DNA from 3 places in the Deinococcus maricopensis DSM 21211 genome. Region 3 is predicted to be linked to each of the others. Evidence: riboswitches for the same ligand, from Rfam matches in the RefSeq annotation. Region 3 holds a riboswitch; each other region holds the start of a gene.
What was found. A riboswitch is a leader RNA that binds a small molecule or an ion and turns the genes downstream of it on or off. The one in region 3 is predicted to bind cyclic di-GMP.

Region 1 (5,262 bases), 1.6 Mb from region 3:
CTTACGCTGCCGGGAACGCCCGGGGTTCACCTTGGCGCATTCGGCGGATGCGCGCGCGGGCCGACACGCCGTATACTTCAGGGGCGATGACCGGGAAGAGTACCCGGCGCGGCCCCCACAGGAAGGCGTTCCCGCGACTGAGAGGAACGCTGGTCAGGCGCCCGGCGAACGTCACCCGCGAGCACGCCCGCAGAACCCCCCGCAGCCGGGGGCAGTAGAGCGGGCCGGGCGCGCCCGTTACAGCGCACCTTCGAGTGCCGCACACCCGTGCGGAATCGCGGTGGTACCACGGGACCCTTCACGTCTCGTCCGCGCACCCCTGAGCGGGGTCGTCCCGGACGAGACGTTGCTTGTGGTCCGGGCAGCCCCGCGCGAAGGAGCCATATGCAGGAACACCCCATCCCCGACACGAACGACACCGCGCTCAGCAAAGCCTTCGACCCCGCCAGCGTCGAGCCGAAATGGGCGCGTATCTGGGCGCAGGAGCCGTTCCGCGCGGACGCAACCAGCAGCAAACCCCCGTTCACGATCGTCATTCCGCCGCCGAACGTCACCGGGAACCTCCACCTCGGGCACGCGCTCGACAACACCCTTATCGACACGCTGATTCGCTACAAGCGCATGGCGGGCTTCGAGGCGCTGTACCTGCCGGGCACGGACCACGCCGGCATCAGCACGCAGGTGGTCGTCGAGCGGCAACTGAAGGTTGAAGGCAAGACCCGCTTCGACCTGGGCCGCGACGCGTTCCTGGAGCGCGTGTGGGCGTGGAAGCAGGAGTCCGGCGGGACGATCCTGAATCAGCTGCAGCGCCTCGGCGTGAGCGCCGACTGGACGCGCGAGCGCTTCACGATGGATGAGGGCCTGTCGCGCGCCGTGCGGCACGAGTTCGTGCGCCTGTACCACGAGGGCCTCGCGTACCGCGGCGAACGCATGGTGAACTGGGACCCGGCCAGCCAGACGACGCTCAGCGACCTCGAAATCGACCGCGAGGTCCGCAAGGGCAAGATGACCACCCTCCGGTACGCCCTGGAGGACCAGACGCTCGCGGCGAGCAACGGCGAGGCCGGGGAAATCCTGATCGCCACGGTCCGCCCGGAGACGATCTTCGCGGACCAGGCCATTGCCGTACACCCCACAGACGCGCGCTTCGCGCACCTCGTCGGGCAGCGCGCCCGCATCCCCCTCACGGACCGGTTCATTCCGATCATTGCGGATGAGGCCGTCGAGATGGAGTTCGGCGTGGGCGCCCTGAAGATCACGCCCGCGCACGACCCGACCGACTTCGAGGTGGGCGAACGCCACAGCCTCTCCCGCCCCAGCGTCATCGACCTGAACGGGCACCTCACTTCGGACCTCGTGCCGGAAGCGTTCCGCGGCCTGGAGCGCTTCGACGCGCGCAAGAAGGTCATCGCGGCGCTGCACGAGGCGGGCGCCGTCGTGGAGGAGAAGGACCACCAGACGGCCATCGGCCTGTCCGAACGCACCAAGGTGCCGGTCGAGCCGATCATCAGCACCCAGTGGTTCGTGCGCATGAAGCCCATGGCGGACGCCGTCCTCGCGGGCCTGGACCGCGGCGACATGCAGCTCGTCCCGGACCGCTACACCAAAGTGAACCGCGACTGGCTGGAGAACATCCGCGACTGGAACATCAGCCGCCAGTTGTGGTGGGGGCACCGCATTCCCGCGTGGTACGACGACGCCGGAAACGTGTACGTGCCGGACCTGGAGAACCCGGACCTCGACTGCGATCAGGACCCCCGCTACGCGCACCTGAACCTGCGCCGCGACCCGGACGTGTTCGACACGTGGTTCAGCAGCAACCTGTGGCCGTTCAGCACGCTCGGCTGGCCGGACGAGGCCAGCGAGGACTACCGCAAGTTCTACCCCACGCAGGTGCTCGTCACCGGGTACGACATCCTGTTCTTCTGGGTGGCGCGCATGCAGATGGCCGCGTACCACTTCACGGGGCGCGCGCCGTTCAGCACCATCATGCTGCACGGCCTGTACCTGGACGCGAAGGGCCAGAAGATGAGCAAGAGCAAGGGCAACGGCGTGGACCCGCTGGAGCTCTTCGAGCAGTACGGCGTGGACGCCGCACGCTTCGCGTTCACGTACCTCAGCACGGGCGGGCAGGACATCAAGCACGACCCGCGCCGCTTCGAGCAGGGCCGCAACTTCGCGAACAAACTGTGGAACGCCGCGCGCTTCGCGTTCATGAACCTCGAAGGCGAGCCGGAAGCGGGCGAAGCGACCCTCGCGGACCGCTGGATTCGCAGCCGCCTGAACGACACGGTCCGCGAAGTGACCGCGCACCTCGACGCGTTCGACATCGGCGCGGCCATCCGCACGGCGTACGCCTTCACGTGGGATGAGTTCTGCGACTGGTACATCGAGGCGGCCAAACCCGCCCTGCGCGCCCGCAACGCCGCCACGCGCGCCACCCTCAAGGACGTGCTGGAAGGCATCCTGAAGCTCCTGCACCCGTTCATGCCGTTCATCACGAGCGAAATCTACGAGGCGCTGAACCACAAGCGGCAGCTCGCCGTGCACTCCTGGCCGAAACACAACCCGGACGCGTTCGACGCGGAAGCGACGCGGGCGTTCGCCGCGCTGCGCGCCACCGTGAGCGCCGCGCGCAGCCTCAAGAGCGAACTGGGCCTCAGCCCGCAGGACCGCCTGGGCGTCGTCGTGGAAGGCGAACTGCTGGGCACCATTCAGGAGAACCGCGCCGTCGTGGAAAGCATCGCGCGCGTGAACATCCAGGACGCCCTGGAGGGCCGCACGCTGAGCGCCATCGAGGCGGGCGTGACGGTGCGCGCGCCCCTGGAGGGGACCGTGGACCTCCAAGACTGGCTCGGCAAGCAGCAGAAACGTCTCGTGGAGCTGAACAAGCAGATCCAGCAGGCGCAGGGCAAACTCAGCAATGAGGGCTTCGTGGCGCGCGCGCCGCAGGACGTCATTGACGAGGAGCGGCGCCGCGTGACGGACTTCACTGCGCAGAAGGAACGACTGGAGCAGGTGCTGCAACAGTTCGCTTGAAGTAGGCGTGACGAGCGGGGCGATCAGGAGTCCTGATCGCCCCGCTCGTCTGGTCAAGCCCTGGCTGCCGCACCACAGGGCCTGCCCCGCACTTGTAAGGGTTCTGTCAGCGGAATTTCATAATCTCTTCACAGACGAGGCAAGGAAACGCGCAGTGCATCCGGGCACCTGCTGCGCGTCGAGCCAGTGGTGCGACCGACGTCCCCCGCAGTTCCGCGCGCTCGCCGCGCCTGCATGGCCGACCCCCCGCCGTCATGCAACCGAACTGCCCTCAGGTCCGGAGACACGTCGCGCACCCCTCAGACCAGGCTGCTCACACGTTCCGGCGGCTGCCCCGGGTCACACCCGGACGGCGACCAGACCGGCACCACGCTTGAGCGCCGATCCAAGCGGTCGCTGCACGACTCTCTCCGACAAGGTCCCCTCCCCTTTCCATCTTCCAGGAGCCTGCACATGCGTAAACTCATCGCGCTGACCCTCGCCGTCGCCACCCTCGCCCCCAACGCCCTCGCTGACTCGAAAAGCGACCAGACTGTGTCGTACGGCATCGCCAAGATTGCTGAAGTCGCGTTCGGAACTGAACCCATCAACTTCTCGTTCCAACTGTCGGACTTCACCGTGGGCGAGCAGGAGTCCAAGCCTAAATACGCCGCTGACACCCTGAGCGTCATGACGAACATGAAGAGCACCGTGAGCTTCAACGTGTATGACAGCACCGACACGGCCCTCAGCCTGTACGACGTGCCCGGTCTGGCCTCCCTGTTGATGGATTTCGGGACCGACTCGATGATCGCGCCGTTCAGCGTAGGCGCCAACACCCTGTCTGTGAGTGCCGGAACGTCCATGACGATGCCGTTCCAGTGGGTGGCCGTGGCGAACCTGAAGGCGCCGCAGGTCGACGCGAAGTCCTTCATCGTCCGCGCGACGATCGTCGGGCAGTAACACCGGACGGGTGATGTGATGGCGCGTCTGCGTGTCCGTTCCCTGCTGGCTCTGGCGGCGCTGCTGGGCTCCGCCGCGAGCGCCCGCGTCAGCGTCGGCAGCCCCCTGTTCGTAAGTGCGACGGCCGCGCCCGGCGAGACGATCAAGGGGACGCTGCTGCTGCAGAACACCGCGAGTACGCCCGCGCGGGCGCGCCTGTACCTCACCGACTACCGCTTCTCCCCGGAAGGCGGTCGTCAGTTCGACGCGCCCGGCAGCCACCCACGCTCCAGTGGGCCGTGGGTGAGTCTCGGGCAGGAGGTCGTGGTGGTGCCGGCGAACGGCACGCTGGAAGTGCCGTACACCATCCACGTTCCGGAGCGCGTGGCGCAGACCGGCAGCTACTGGAACCTCGTGATGGTGGAACCGGTCGACGAGAACGACGCGCTCGTCAGTGGCGCCCTACCGAGCGGTATGACCTTCAAGCAGGTCACGCGGTACGCGGTGCAGCTGCTCACGAACGTGGGCGCGGACGCCAAACCCGTGGTGGCGTTCAAGAATCCCGTCATCAACAAGTCGACCGCCGGGAAGCCCCTGCTGAACGTGACGCTGGAGAACACCGGCACGCAGTACGTGGCCCTGAACGTGTACGCCGAGGTGTACGCGGCGGGGAAGCTGGTGCGGCGCGTGGATGTGGAAGGCAGCCGCCTGTACCCGGGCACGTCGGAGCGGGAAGCTATTGAGTTGCCCCTCACGGAGGTGGGCGACTACCAGATTCTCGTGGTCGCGGACGGCGGGGAAAACAAGCTCTTCGGCGTGCGCTACAACCTGAACATCCCGAAGTGACCATGGGTGCCGATGCCGCCCGAACGACCTGAACTGACACGTCTTCGTCCGTCCCGCCAGGTGCGCCGCGCGCTCCTGGCGGCGCTGTTGTGCGCGGGGCCGGGCGCGCGCGGGCAGGCGCTGGAGGTGCGGACGTCCACGCCCGCACCTGCGCAGACGCGAGCGGTGACGGTCGGGTACGAGGTCCGCAATCCTGGCGCGGACGCGCAGGTGTTCGAGCCGACGCTGGTGCTGCCGTCAGGGTGGACGATGCTGGTGCCGCCCACCAATGAGCGCGTGGAGGGCGGTCAGGTACGTTCGGGAATGTTCGTGGTGGTGCCGTCCGGGTCGGTGCTGGCGGGGACGTACGCGGGGGTGCTGCGGGTGGCGGGCGGGCTGGAGGTGCCGTTTCCGCTGGTGGTGGCGCGTCGACCGGCACTCGGAGTCGTGGTGGCGGACGCGCCACGCGCGAGTGCC
Region 2 (5,262 bases), 110 kb from region 3:
CTCACGCTCAGCGCGGCGCTCTGGGTCGTCCGCGGCGTGTCTCGCCAGCCGGGCGTGGTGCGCGCGAACGCCCCCGTGAACTCCGTCGCCCCGACGCTCACGCGGCCGTTCGCGCGCACGGTCGCCCCGCCGCCCGTGACGTTCACGGCCGCGCCCGCCTCCAGCTGCGCGGCCCAGCCGTCCGCCTGCCCGGCCCACCGCCCGCCGCCGCCCACCACGGTACGTTCGCCCACGCGCGACACGCCGAACTGCACGTTCCCCTGCGCGAACGGCAGCGTCGCGCTCAGCGCCGCCGCCGCCTCCCCGCGCGCCGTGAGACCCGCCAGGCCCTCCACGTCCAGCGCCGCGCGGTGCAGCGCGGCCTTCACGCCCACGGCGCTCACCGTATCGAGCGGCGCCGCGCCGCCCGTCACCTGCCCGGCCGCCCACGTCATCTCCGGGCGGACGTACGTCACCGTGAACCCCTGCCGGGTCGCCAGCACGTCCAGGGTGCCCGGGTCGCCCTGCACCGGCGCGCCCCGCCCATGCAACGTGAAGTCCGCCGCGGAGCCCGACGTGCCCAGCGCCCCACCGACCGTGAGGGTCAACGGGAACACGTGATACTGCTGATCCAGCGGCGTTACCGTCGGGATGAGCGTGGTCGTCGCCGTCGCGCGCGCCGGGGCCAGGCCGTCCGCCCGCACCTCCAAGCGCACCCCGGCATCCTGCAGGCGCACCACGTGACGCGGCGTCACGTGCGCGCGCACCTCCAGCGTCTCTCCGGCCCTCAGGGTGGCCGCCGCCGGCGTCACCTGCACGTCCGCGTCCACGTCCGCGCGCGCCGCGAACTGCAACGCCTCGGTGACGTTCCCGCCGTTCGTGACGCGCCACTGCACGTCATACGCGCCGCGCACGTCGAACGTCGGCGCGGTCGTCGTCACGGCGCGGACCCGGCGGGTGGGCGCCACCGTGAAGCGCAGCGTCGCGGCGGCGTCCCGCGTACGAACCAGCACCTGCGCGTCCCCCGCTGGCAGCGTCGACGGCGGCAGCAGCGTCAGCAGCTCCACGTGCGACTCGTGCGGCGCGAGCCTGAACGTCGTCTCGCCCGCCAGCAACCGCCACCCGTCCGGAAGGCTGAGCGTCAGCGCGTCCGTGTCCGGCGCGTCCGCCGCGTTCGTGAGCGTGACTGGCACTGTTACCGGCACCCGCGCGTCCGCACTCACGGGCGCCGCGGGCGCGTGCACGCCAAGAGCGCCCGCGCCGGACATCAGCAGCAGGCCACTCAGGGTCAGGAGGCGCACCCGCACCTCACTCCACCGTGATGTTGTACCGCGCGCCCACCACGTCATTGTTCCCGTCATCCGCGATCACCAGCACCTGGTACCGCCCGGGCTTCAGGCCGCTGATCTGGTATGTCTCGCGCACGCTCAGGCCGGGAAACACGCGCCGTTCACGCCCGGCCAGTTTCAGCACGAGCGCGCCTGACGCGTCGTACACCTCCGCGCGCGTCACTGGCGTCGACAGCCGCTCCCCGGTGTTCGTGAGGTCGACGTTCAGCACGGCCCCACCCGCAGCGCGCGCCAGCGCCGGGTTCAGGAACTTCAGGTGCACCGCACCGCCCGGCACGTTCACGACGACCTGCACGGCGTACTGCGTCACCTGCTGCAACCGCACCGACCCGCCCGCGCCCGCCACCGGCGCGGCAGACGTGGTCGCGGGCCGCACGAGGAATGCACTCCAGTACGTCCCAGGGCCGACGTTCTGCGGGACCTTCACGCGGTACGGCACCGCCAGTTTCCCGTGCGCCGGCACCGTCACGGCGCTGCCCGGCAACTCCACCCACGCCGCGACGCTGCGCGGCAGCGTCCCCGCCTTCGGGTACACCACGCCCGCCTGCGGGTCGGAACGGACATCACTGAGGGTCACGCTCACCCGTTCGGGCGCGTCGCCCGCGTTGCTGAGCGTCAGTACGCCTTCCAGCGTGTTCTGGCCGGGCGTGACCGTGTATTCCTGAACGAGCGCGCCCGCCACCTGCACCTGCGCGCGCGCGGCGCACGGCAGGGTCAGCAGCAGGGCGGGCAGAACGAACCGAAGGGCGTTACGCATGGCTCACCTCAACAGGGCGCACAGGCGAGGCGTGCCTCACCTGTGCGGGAATGAACGTCCGGGACGGACGGGAAGATAACGTGGCTTAGAAGCTCAGGCCGATGGTGTACGTCAGCGTGCCGCTGAAGTTGTTGAAGCCTTTGGTGGCGGCCATCGAGTAGGCGACGTTCGCCGTAGCGCCTGCGAGGAACTGCGGGATGTCCGTGATCAGCGAGACCGCGGTGCCGTTGCTGCCGCTGAAATTGACCGGGGTGCCAACGCCGTTGCCATCGGGTACGGTAGGGGTCAGTTTAAGGGTGACGCCCTCCGGAAGTGCCGAAGCGTCGTTAACCGCAAGGCCCACAGTGATGAGGCGGTTTCCGGTACTGCTGTTGTCGTGGGTGCTGTACGTGAGCGTCGAAAATCCCGCATTCTTGTACGTCACGCCGAAGTCACCGTTCGTGAAGTTGACATTCATGTTGCCGTTGACGCTCAGTTCGTCGCTGGCGCTGTTGATCGCGGTGACCGAGCTGGTGCCGGTGGCGGCGGCGAGCGCGCCCGTGCAGGAAGCCAGAACCAGTGCCGTCAGAACCGTGGTGAATTTACGCATGAGAAACCCCTTGATGCTCGCCATAAAGGCGGCATTCCTGGAAAGAAGACTGGAAACGAAGAGCCGGTCGCACCACTTGCTCCCCTCGCCTGAGGTGCCCGAATTACGGGACGAGGATCTTTGCATCTGTTCGCCAGAGGTTGTCTGAGCAGAACTGAGTTAAGTTTACCGGGCGGCTCCTACAAAAACCTGACAGAACGCCCGCCGGTGTGCTGGCCACGAAAAACCGAAATCAGGCCCTTCCACGCACCCAGGGAGGCCGCTGAATTCGCGCCCGCGTGTGTGGTTTTGGGCATTTCTGGCGTGCGGGCCAGGCGTTGCCCCCAGGTGGGGGACACCGACCCTCGTTTGGCGGTGATGATGATCGGCTGTGCAACAATGAAGGGGTGCACAGCCCCATGCGTGTCCTCGTGATCGAGGACCATCCTGCCGACGTTGCGCTTCTTCAGGAGGCGTTTAATCAGTCAGGCATTGCCGTGAGCATGGACGCCGTTCCTGATGGGGCCGAGGCGCTGGCGTACATCCGCCAGCATGCCATGCCGGGCGAGGCGCCCCACTTGATTCTGCTGAACCTCAACGTGCCCGGTTTCGACGGTTTCGAAGTGCTCGAGCACCTCAAGACGCACCCACTGTGGCGCCTGATGCCGGTCATCGTGTTCGCCGCGTCGGAGGAGCCTGCGGATATTCAGCGGGCCTATGACCTGCAGGCGAACGCGTACGCCGTGAAGCCCAGCACGCCCGAGGAACTCACCATGTTCGTCCGGCACCTCTGCACGTACTGGTGCCACACCGTCACGCTGCCCCGCGCCCTCGCCAGCGTCTGAGTGCCCGGCTGGAGGCTGTCGGAGGCGTAGCCTCCCACTGGTGTGGCGCTTGTGGGGGCCACGCCCGCGATGGGTGGCCTGAGCGTCGGGGCAGAGGCGCCGCCGCGCCCGACGCGTCGCGGGTGTGGGCCTCGGCCGGGCTGTTCTCCAGGAGCAGCGTGAGGTTCCCGTAGCCTTCGGCGTCCCGCCGTGACCGTGCGCGTGGCAGCATAAGCGCGTGACCGCACTGCCTTCGTCCACCTCTGCGCCGCCCCGCACCCTGACCGTCGGGTTGCTGCTGACCATCGTGGCGGTCGCGTTCGAGTCCATGGCGGTCGCCACCGTCCTGCCACGCGTCGCCGACGACTTGCACGGGCTCGCGTTGTACGGCTGGGCGTCCGGCGCGTTCCTGCTCACCAGCCTGTTCGGGGCCGTCATCTCGGGGACGCTCACGGATCGGCGCGGGCCGGCGGTCGCGGCGGGTGCGGGCGTGCTGGTGTTCACCGCCGGACTGGTCGTCGCAGGGTTCGCGCCCAGCATGGCGGTGTTCGTGCTGGGCCGCGCTGTGCAGGGCCTCGGCGCGGGGGGGCTGGGCGCCCTGCCGTTCGCGGTGATTCGCGCGCGGTACCCCGAGCAGGCGCGCGCGCGGATGCTCGCGGCCGTGTCGAGCGCGTGGCTGCTGCCGGCCCTGGTGGGGCCGCTCCTCGCGAGCCTCCTGGCGGACACCCTGACGTGGCGCGCGGTGTTTTGGGGGCTCGCGCCCGTCATGCTGCTGGTCGGGCCGCTGTGCGTCCTGCCGCTGCGTGGGACGGTGCCGGACGCGGACCGGGGGGCGAGCGGTGCGGGGGTGGGCATGGCGCTGCTCCTCGTGGTGGGCGCGGGCGCGCTCATCGAGGGCCTGCGCACGCCCGGCGCGTACGCATGGGCGCTCCTGGCACTCGGCGCGGTCGGCGTGCTGGTCGCCACGCGGCACCTGTTCCCGCGTGGGCTGTGGCGGTTCGCGCCGGGCCTGCCGGCGGCGCTGATGGTGCGCGGGTTCGCGGCGTTCGCGGTGCTCGGCGCGAACGCCACCCTGCCGCTCGCGCTGCATGAGCTGCGCGGCCTGACGCTCACGCAGGCCGGGTGGCTGCTGAGCGTCGGGGGCGTGACGTGGTCGCTGGGGTCGCTCGTGCAGTCCCGGCTGGAGGCGCGGTTCGGCGCGCCGAGCCGTCCACTGCGCATTCGCGCCGGCATGGGTCTCGTGACGGTCGCGCTCGTCATCACGACGCTCGGCGTGCTCGGCCCGCTCCCGGTGAGCGCCGCGTACGTGGGGTGGCTGCTGTCGGGCCTGGGCATGGGGGTCGGGTACAACAGCAACAGCCTGCTGGCGCTGTCGAGCGTCGATGACCGTCAGGCGGGCACGCTCAGCGGGCAGCTCGCGAACATCGAGGTGCTGATGAGCGCGATCAGCGCGGGCCTCGCGGGCGCGCTGATCGCGCGCGTCACGCCGCTGCCGCATGCGTTTCTGGGGGCGTTCGCGGCCCTGATTATCGGGTCGCTGCTCACCTGGGTCGCTGCCGCGCGGTTGCGGCGCTGAGCGTCCACGCGGGGCGCCATTGACGCTCAGGCCCGCCGGGATTCCGGCGGGCTCTCTTTTGCGGGCGCGGCAACTTGGTATCACTGCGCGTATGACGTTGTCCGCCACCTCCGCCCAGGCCCCTGCGCCTGACCTCACCACCCGCGTGACCATCCTGCTGCTCGCCGCCCTCACCATCATGTCCGGCGCGACCATCGCGCCGGCCCTCC
Region 3 (5,262 bases):
GGTTGAAGGTGCGGACCTCCCGGACGACGTCCTGGCCGGTCATGCCGGGCATGAAGTAGTCGAGCAGCATCAGGTGCACGTCGTGCTGACGGCAGAGGTCCACAGCGGTCTGGCCATTCTCGGCGCTGAGGACCGTGTGCCCGTTGCCTTCCAGAAGGCGCACGATGGTCTGCCGCAGCACATCGTCGTCGTCGACGACCAGCACGGTATGCCCGGACGGCGGAACGCTCTGGCGAAGCCTAGCCAAGGCCGTGCGTGCGCGTGCCCGGCGCGTGGGGGAAGGCGTGGGCGGGGGGACAGGGTCTCACGGTCCCCTGATGATAGAGGGGGTACTTTACAGAGTAAATCGGATTTTTAATACTCGGTTCCCATCCTTCTCACCGCACGCGGCGCCCGGTCCTCGCGTGCTCACCGCCGAACGCAGGATTTGAAGGCGTCCAGCGCCGCCTGACTCGTTGAGAGGCGCCAATCGACGTTCTGGTCCCGGATGTGAAACCAGAACAGCCGCTTCACCTGCGGGTACTTCGGCAGGGTGCGGCACAGGTCCCGAATCCACCCGGCCTTGCTGCCGCCCCGCTCGGCGCTCGACACCTCCCCCAGCTGAATGGGTTTGCGCGTGAGGGCCGCCACCGCGCGAATGGACGGCGCGAACGTCTGCTCGAAGGTCAGCCAGCGGTTCCACGGGTTGGTCGTGCCCCAGTTGTAACCGTCCAGGCCGACCTCGTCGACGTACGCGTCACCGGGGTACAGCGCCCGGTACGACGCGCGCGCCGTGGGGTAAAGGATGTTCGGCGTCCACACCCACCGGACGTTCGCGCGCTCCTGCCGGAACACGTCGTGCAGGTGACGCCACGCGCGCACGAAGTCCTGCGGGGTGTTCTTCTGGCCCAGCTGGTACGCGCCCCAGTCGCCGTTCATTTCCGGCGCGAACGTGATGCTGACGGGCCGACCGAGCGTGCGGACGGCGCGGGCGAACGCGCGCACGTACGCGTCGTGCTCGCCGGCGGCGATGCTGCGGTACGGCACGCCCACGTACGCGCCGCCCCTGAGGATGCGCGGTTGCCACGACACCTCGAGCGCGCGGCGTTCGCGCGTGAGCGCGCGCGCGTACGGCAGGTCGAACGGCTCGCGCCAGTCCTGGAACCAGCGCACGGCCGTGAAGGTGCAGCCGAGTTTACGTTCGAGCGCGCCGAGCGTTCGGCCGTCGCGGGGGATGGTGACGCCGAACACCCCACACGGCGCGGCGCCAGCTGTGGTGAAGCTGACGCCGGCGAGCAGCAGGGCCGCGAGGGGGGTCCGCCTCAAGCGCGGCTCCCCTCGAGCTGCACCCCGTGGCGCTTGAGTTTGTCCCAGTGGACGACGGAGCCGCGCAGGTAACGGTACAGGGTCACAGCGATCACCATCGCACCAAACGCGCGGATGAACAAGCGTTGTGGCCACACCAGCGCGAGGTTCTGCCAGCGGTCCCGTCCGAGCAGCACCGCGAGGGACGTCGCGGCGAGTTCCGCGCCGAGCGTGGTGAGCAGCGGCTCGAGCCAGCTGAGGGCGGCGCCCGCGCTGAGAATGAACGCGACGAGCGTGAAGTCGAGCAGTGGGGCGAGCAGGCCGCCGCCGATGCCGAACAGCAGGACGTACGGCAGGCCGAGCAGGCCGAGCGTGCCGGCGCGGCGGCGGAACATCAGGTGGCGGTGCTTGCCGAGCACCTGCCACGTGCCGAACATCCAGCGCAGGCGCTGACGCCACAGGTCGTGCAGGTCGGCGGGCGGCTCGGTGTAGCTGCACGCGCGCGGCTCGAAGTGCACGCGGTAGCCGCGCGCGGCGATCTGAATGGTCAGGTCCATGTCCTCGGTGACCGTGTCGGTGCTGTAGCCGCCCACGTCGCGCAGCAGGGCCGTGCGGAACGCGCCGGCCGCGCCGGGCACGACCGTGATGGCGCCCAGCAGCTGCTGGGCACGCTTGTCGAGGTGCTGCCCGACCAGGTACTCCAGCGCCTGGAAGGTGGTGAGCCAGCTGCGGCGTCCGGCGACGCGGACGTCGCCGGACACGGCGCCCACGCGGGGGTCCTTGAAGTGCGCGGCGAGCGCGGCCAGCGCGCCGGGCGCGAGGACGGAATCGGCATCGACGGACACCGCGACGGGGTACTGGATGTGCGGCATGGCGGTGTTGAGGGCGGCAGCCTTGCCGGCGTTGCTCTGCTGGATGAGTTTGACGCGGCGGTCCCGGTGGGCGATGCGGGCCACGATGGCGGCGGTGTTGTCGCTGCTGCCGTCGTCGACGACGATGACCTGCAGACGTTTGATGCGTTGCGCGAGGACGGATTCGATGGTGCGCTCGATGCCGACTTCCTCGTTATACGCGGCGATCAGGACGCTGACGGCGCCGTTGCGGGGGAGGGCGCGTGGGGCAGTGCGGGCATGGCAGCAGGCGAGGGCGGCGGTTAGCAGCATGCGCACGAGGAAAAGCACGGCAATGAGGGCGATCCAGACCATGCGTTTTAGGAGAGCGCGTGGGCGGGCGCGGCTCATGCGCGCCACATTCACTCACGTTACTAATTTGCGGATTTTTCCTCAATTTTTCACATACATGTGAAAAATCCTACATCCCATGAGCAGGGTCTCAAGTGCCGCCCTCAAAGCGCAGGCGTGAACTTCACGTAATCGACGAGCATGTACAGCCGCCCGCTCTGCACCGCCCCGCCCCATCCGGGATCGTTCGTCGGCCAGACATTCAGGATCAGGTGCGCAGCGTCCTGCGGAACCGTCTTCCGCGTCAGGAACTGCTCCCGGCCATCCACGAAAAACCGCAGCGACCCAGGCGTCCACTCCCACGCGTACGTATGGAACTGCGCCGCGAGCGAACCACCGGCCGCGCCTTTCGCCAGCTTCCAGTCCTTGTCCTGCCGTCCACGCCACGCCGTGAAGTTCGCGTCCGCGATGCGGTGCCCCTCGATCTCCACGTCGATCTCCGTGCGGCTGTCGTCGTAGTAACTGAACGCCGCGCTGATGTTCCCCGCGTGCGCCTGCCCCGCCCGCTTCGCGGACGCGCTGTCACTGGCGGCCCGCATGCGCACCTCGTACCGGCCGTACCCGTAGCGCTCCTTCGTGCTGAGCTCGGCAGCGCGCGCGCACCAGCCGCTCCCACAACGGTCCACGTTCATCTCGAGCACGAGGTTGCCGGCGCCGTCCGCGTACGCGAGCGCCGGATCAAAACGACCAGCGAGCCCACGGCCCTGCCAGAAGCCGTTCCAGTCCGACGCGGCCCACCGGGCGCGGTCCAGCTGCTCAAACTGATCTGTCCAGCCCGCCGCCTGCGTGGGGTTGGCGCGTGAGGTACCGGCGAGCGGCAGCAGGGCCAGGACAGCGAGGATGATTCGGCGCACGGAGCGTCTCCCTTTCGGTAGCCCGGCCGACCGCGTGGGTCCCGTTGGCTTTGCGTCACCGCCTTGCGACGGGGTTGCCTGTTCGTGTGGATGCCTGTGGTCCGAAAACTACCCTCAACATAAAGGAAAACTTCAGGCTCTCCAAGGGGAAAACTCACACGCACGCCAAGGAACCCTTCGCCTTGGTGTGCGCGACCCACAGCTCTCCACCCCACGCGCCGGAACGCTGACCGTGGGATTCACCGAAACGACAAGGAGCGGCCCCGGAAGAACCGGGGCCGCTCTGAACGCTGCGCCTACCTGAGGCCGAGACGCGCCAGGGCGTCTGCCGCCGTCACGATGGGCACGCCCTGCTCGCGCAGGTAATCGATGGTCTGCGCCAGGTACTGCTGCTGCTGCTCATCATGCTGCTCGCGGTTGCCGGGGTGCAGCATGAACACCAGCCACCCGCGGCGGGCCACAGCGTCGTCGATGGCGGCGCGGTACGCGGCCATGGTGTTCTGCCCGGCGTCCGTCCAGGACCCGAACGCGACGCGGCGAATCTGGTAGTTCGTGTCGAGTGGCGTGTCATTCACGCCGCCACGGTCGATGAATGCCGTGCGGTACGTCTGGCAGACCTTTTCCCGCACGGTCGCGTTCTGACTGCCATACGGGTACACGAAGGTGTTCACCGTGAACCCCTGCTCCTCCAGGTCCTGCCTGGACCCCTGAATTTCCGCGTCGAGATCCGCGTCGCTGAGCGTCACGAGGTCGGGGTGCGTGCGGGTGTGGCTGGCGATTTCCCACCCGGCGCGCTGCAGGTCCCGCACCTGCTCGGGCGTGGCGAAGTACGGGTCGCCGGACAGCATGTTGCGGCTCTCGATGGCGGCGGTCGCCACGACGCCCTTCTGCCTGAACAGGGGCAGCAGGCGCGAGTGGTCCGCGGCCGTGCCGTCATCACTGAGGAACGTGACGAGGGGCCCGGCAGCGTTCAGCCGCCGCAGGCTGTTCGGGCTGACCCCCTGCACGCAGCTGCTGAGTGGGCCTTCCTGATCGAGCAGGTACGTGGGGTGGTCGCCGGTTGTGAGACGGAGGTTCGGGAGGCGCACCGTCGTGAACCCCCTGGGGGCGGTGGCCGCGTCCGGGCCGATGTACGCGATCTCGCGGGCGCCGCTGAGACGCGCACGCAGGGCCACGCTGTCGTTGCTTTCGCCAACGTTGCGGGTGACGCGGCGGGCGCCGCCGGTGCTGAGCAGCAGGCTCATGTTGAACTTCTGCGGGGCGTTCCCGGCGAGCAGCGGGAGTTTCGTGGCGAGGACCAGCGTGCCCGTTTCGCCGGGGCGCAGCACCTGGCTGCCGTCGCGCGGGTTGATGACCGTGAACCCGTACTCGAGGACGTCATCGCCGGCCGCGAGGGTGCCGCTGGCTTTGGCGCTGTTTTCCAGACGCTGCGCTTCAGCCGCCGCGAGGCCCTGGAAGGCGTAGCTGCTGAGGACGTTCAGGTGGTCGCCCGGGCGGATGTTCTGCGCGACGCGCTCGTTCAGGTACGGTCGGCCCTGCGCGTCCTGCAGGCGCGTGATGGCCGTGCCGCCGATACTGCCGTTCGCCTTGCTGTAGGCGACCATGGTGAGGTTCGTCAGGGTGGTCGCTGACGTGTTCGTGACCTCGAACACGCCCCACAGGTACCGGCGGTTGCTGCGCTCATCGTCGTACGTGCCGGTACCGGCCGTGCGGACGCGCACCGCGCCGGTGGGGGCCGCCGGGTCGAGGGCGACGCTGGCGGCGAGCTGACGCGCACCGACGGGGCCACCCAGCGGGTTACTGAAAGTCGCGTTGAACGTGCCGAGTTGCGTGAGGGTCTCGGGGGTGTCCGGTGTGGTGGGACGGACAGGAGCGGTCGTACA

Region 1: another riboswitch for cyclic di-GMP. It lies ahead of DEIMA_RS10965 (hypothetical protein); the one in region 3 lies ahead of DEIMA_RS01795 (glycoside hydrolase family 16 protein).
Region 2: another riboswitch for cyclic di-GMP. It lies ahead of DEIMA_RS01360 (hypothetical protein); the one in region 3 lies ahead of DEIMA_RS01795 (glycoside hydrolase family 16 protein).

Annotation. Positions count from the first base shown of each region.
Region 1 is NC_014958.1:2,349,203-2,354,464, forward strand. It holds gene DEIMA_RS10960 (valine--tRNA ligase) at 385-3,039, shown strand; cyclic di-GMP riboswitch class II at 3,166-3,249, shown strand; gene DEIMA_RS10965 (hypothetical protein) at 3,493-3,981, shown strand; gene DEIMA_RS10970 (CARDB domain-containing protein) at 4,000-4,806, shown strand; gene DEIMA_RS10975 (carboxypeptidase-like regulatory domain-containing protein) at 4,867-5,262, shown strand, end outside.
Region 2 is NC_014958.1:312,247-317,508, reverse strand. It holds gene DEIMA_RS01370 (carboxypeptidase-like regulatory domain-containing protein) at 1-1,280, opposite strand, end outside; gene DEIMA_RS01365 (hypothetical protein) at 1,288-2,085, opposite strand; gene DEIMA_RS01360 (hypothetical protein) at 2,171-2,674, opposite strand; cyclic di-GMP riboswitch class II at 2,727-2,811, opposite strand; gene DEIMA_RS01355 (response regulator) at 3,073-3,498, shown strand; gene DEIMA_RS01350 (MFS transporter) at 3,716-5,053, shown strand; gene DEIMA_RS01345 (MFS transporter) at 5,145-5,262, shown strand, end outside.
Region 3 is NC_014958.1:417,252-422,513, forward strand. It holds gene DEIMA_RS16650 (GGDEF domain-containing response regulator) at 1-205, opposite strand, end outside; gene DEIMA_RS01785 (glycoside hydrolase family 26 protein) at 409-1,305, opposite strand; gene DEIMA_RS01790 (glycosyltransferase family 2 protein) at 1,302-2,489, opposite strand; gene DEIMA_RS01795 (glycoside hydrolase family 16 protein) at 2,630-3,379, opposite strand; cyclic di-GMP riboswitch class I at 3,393-3,468, opposite strand; gene DEIMA_RS01800 (polysaccharide deacetylase family protein) at 3,676-5,262, opposite strand, start outside.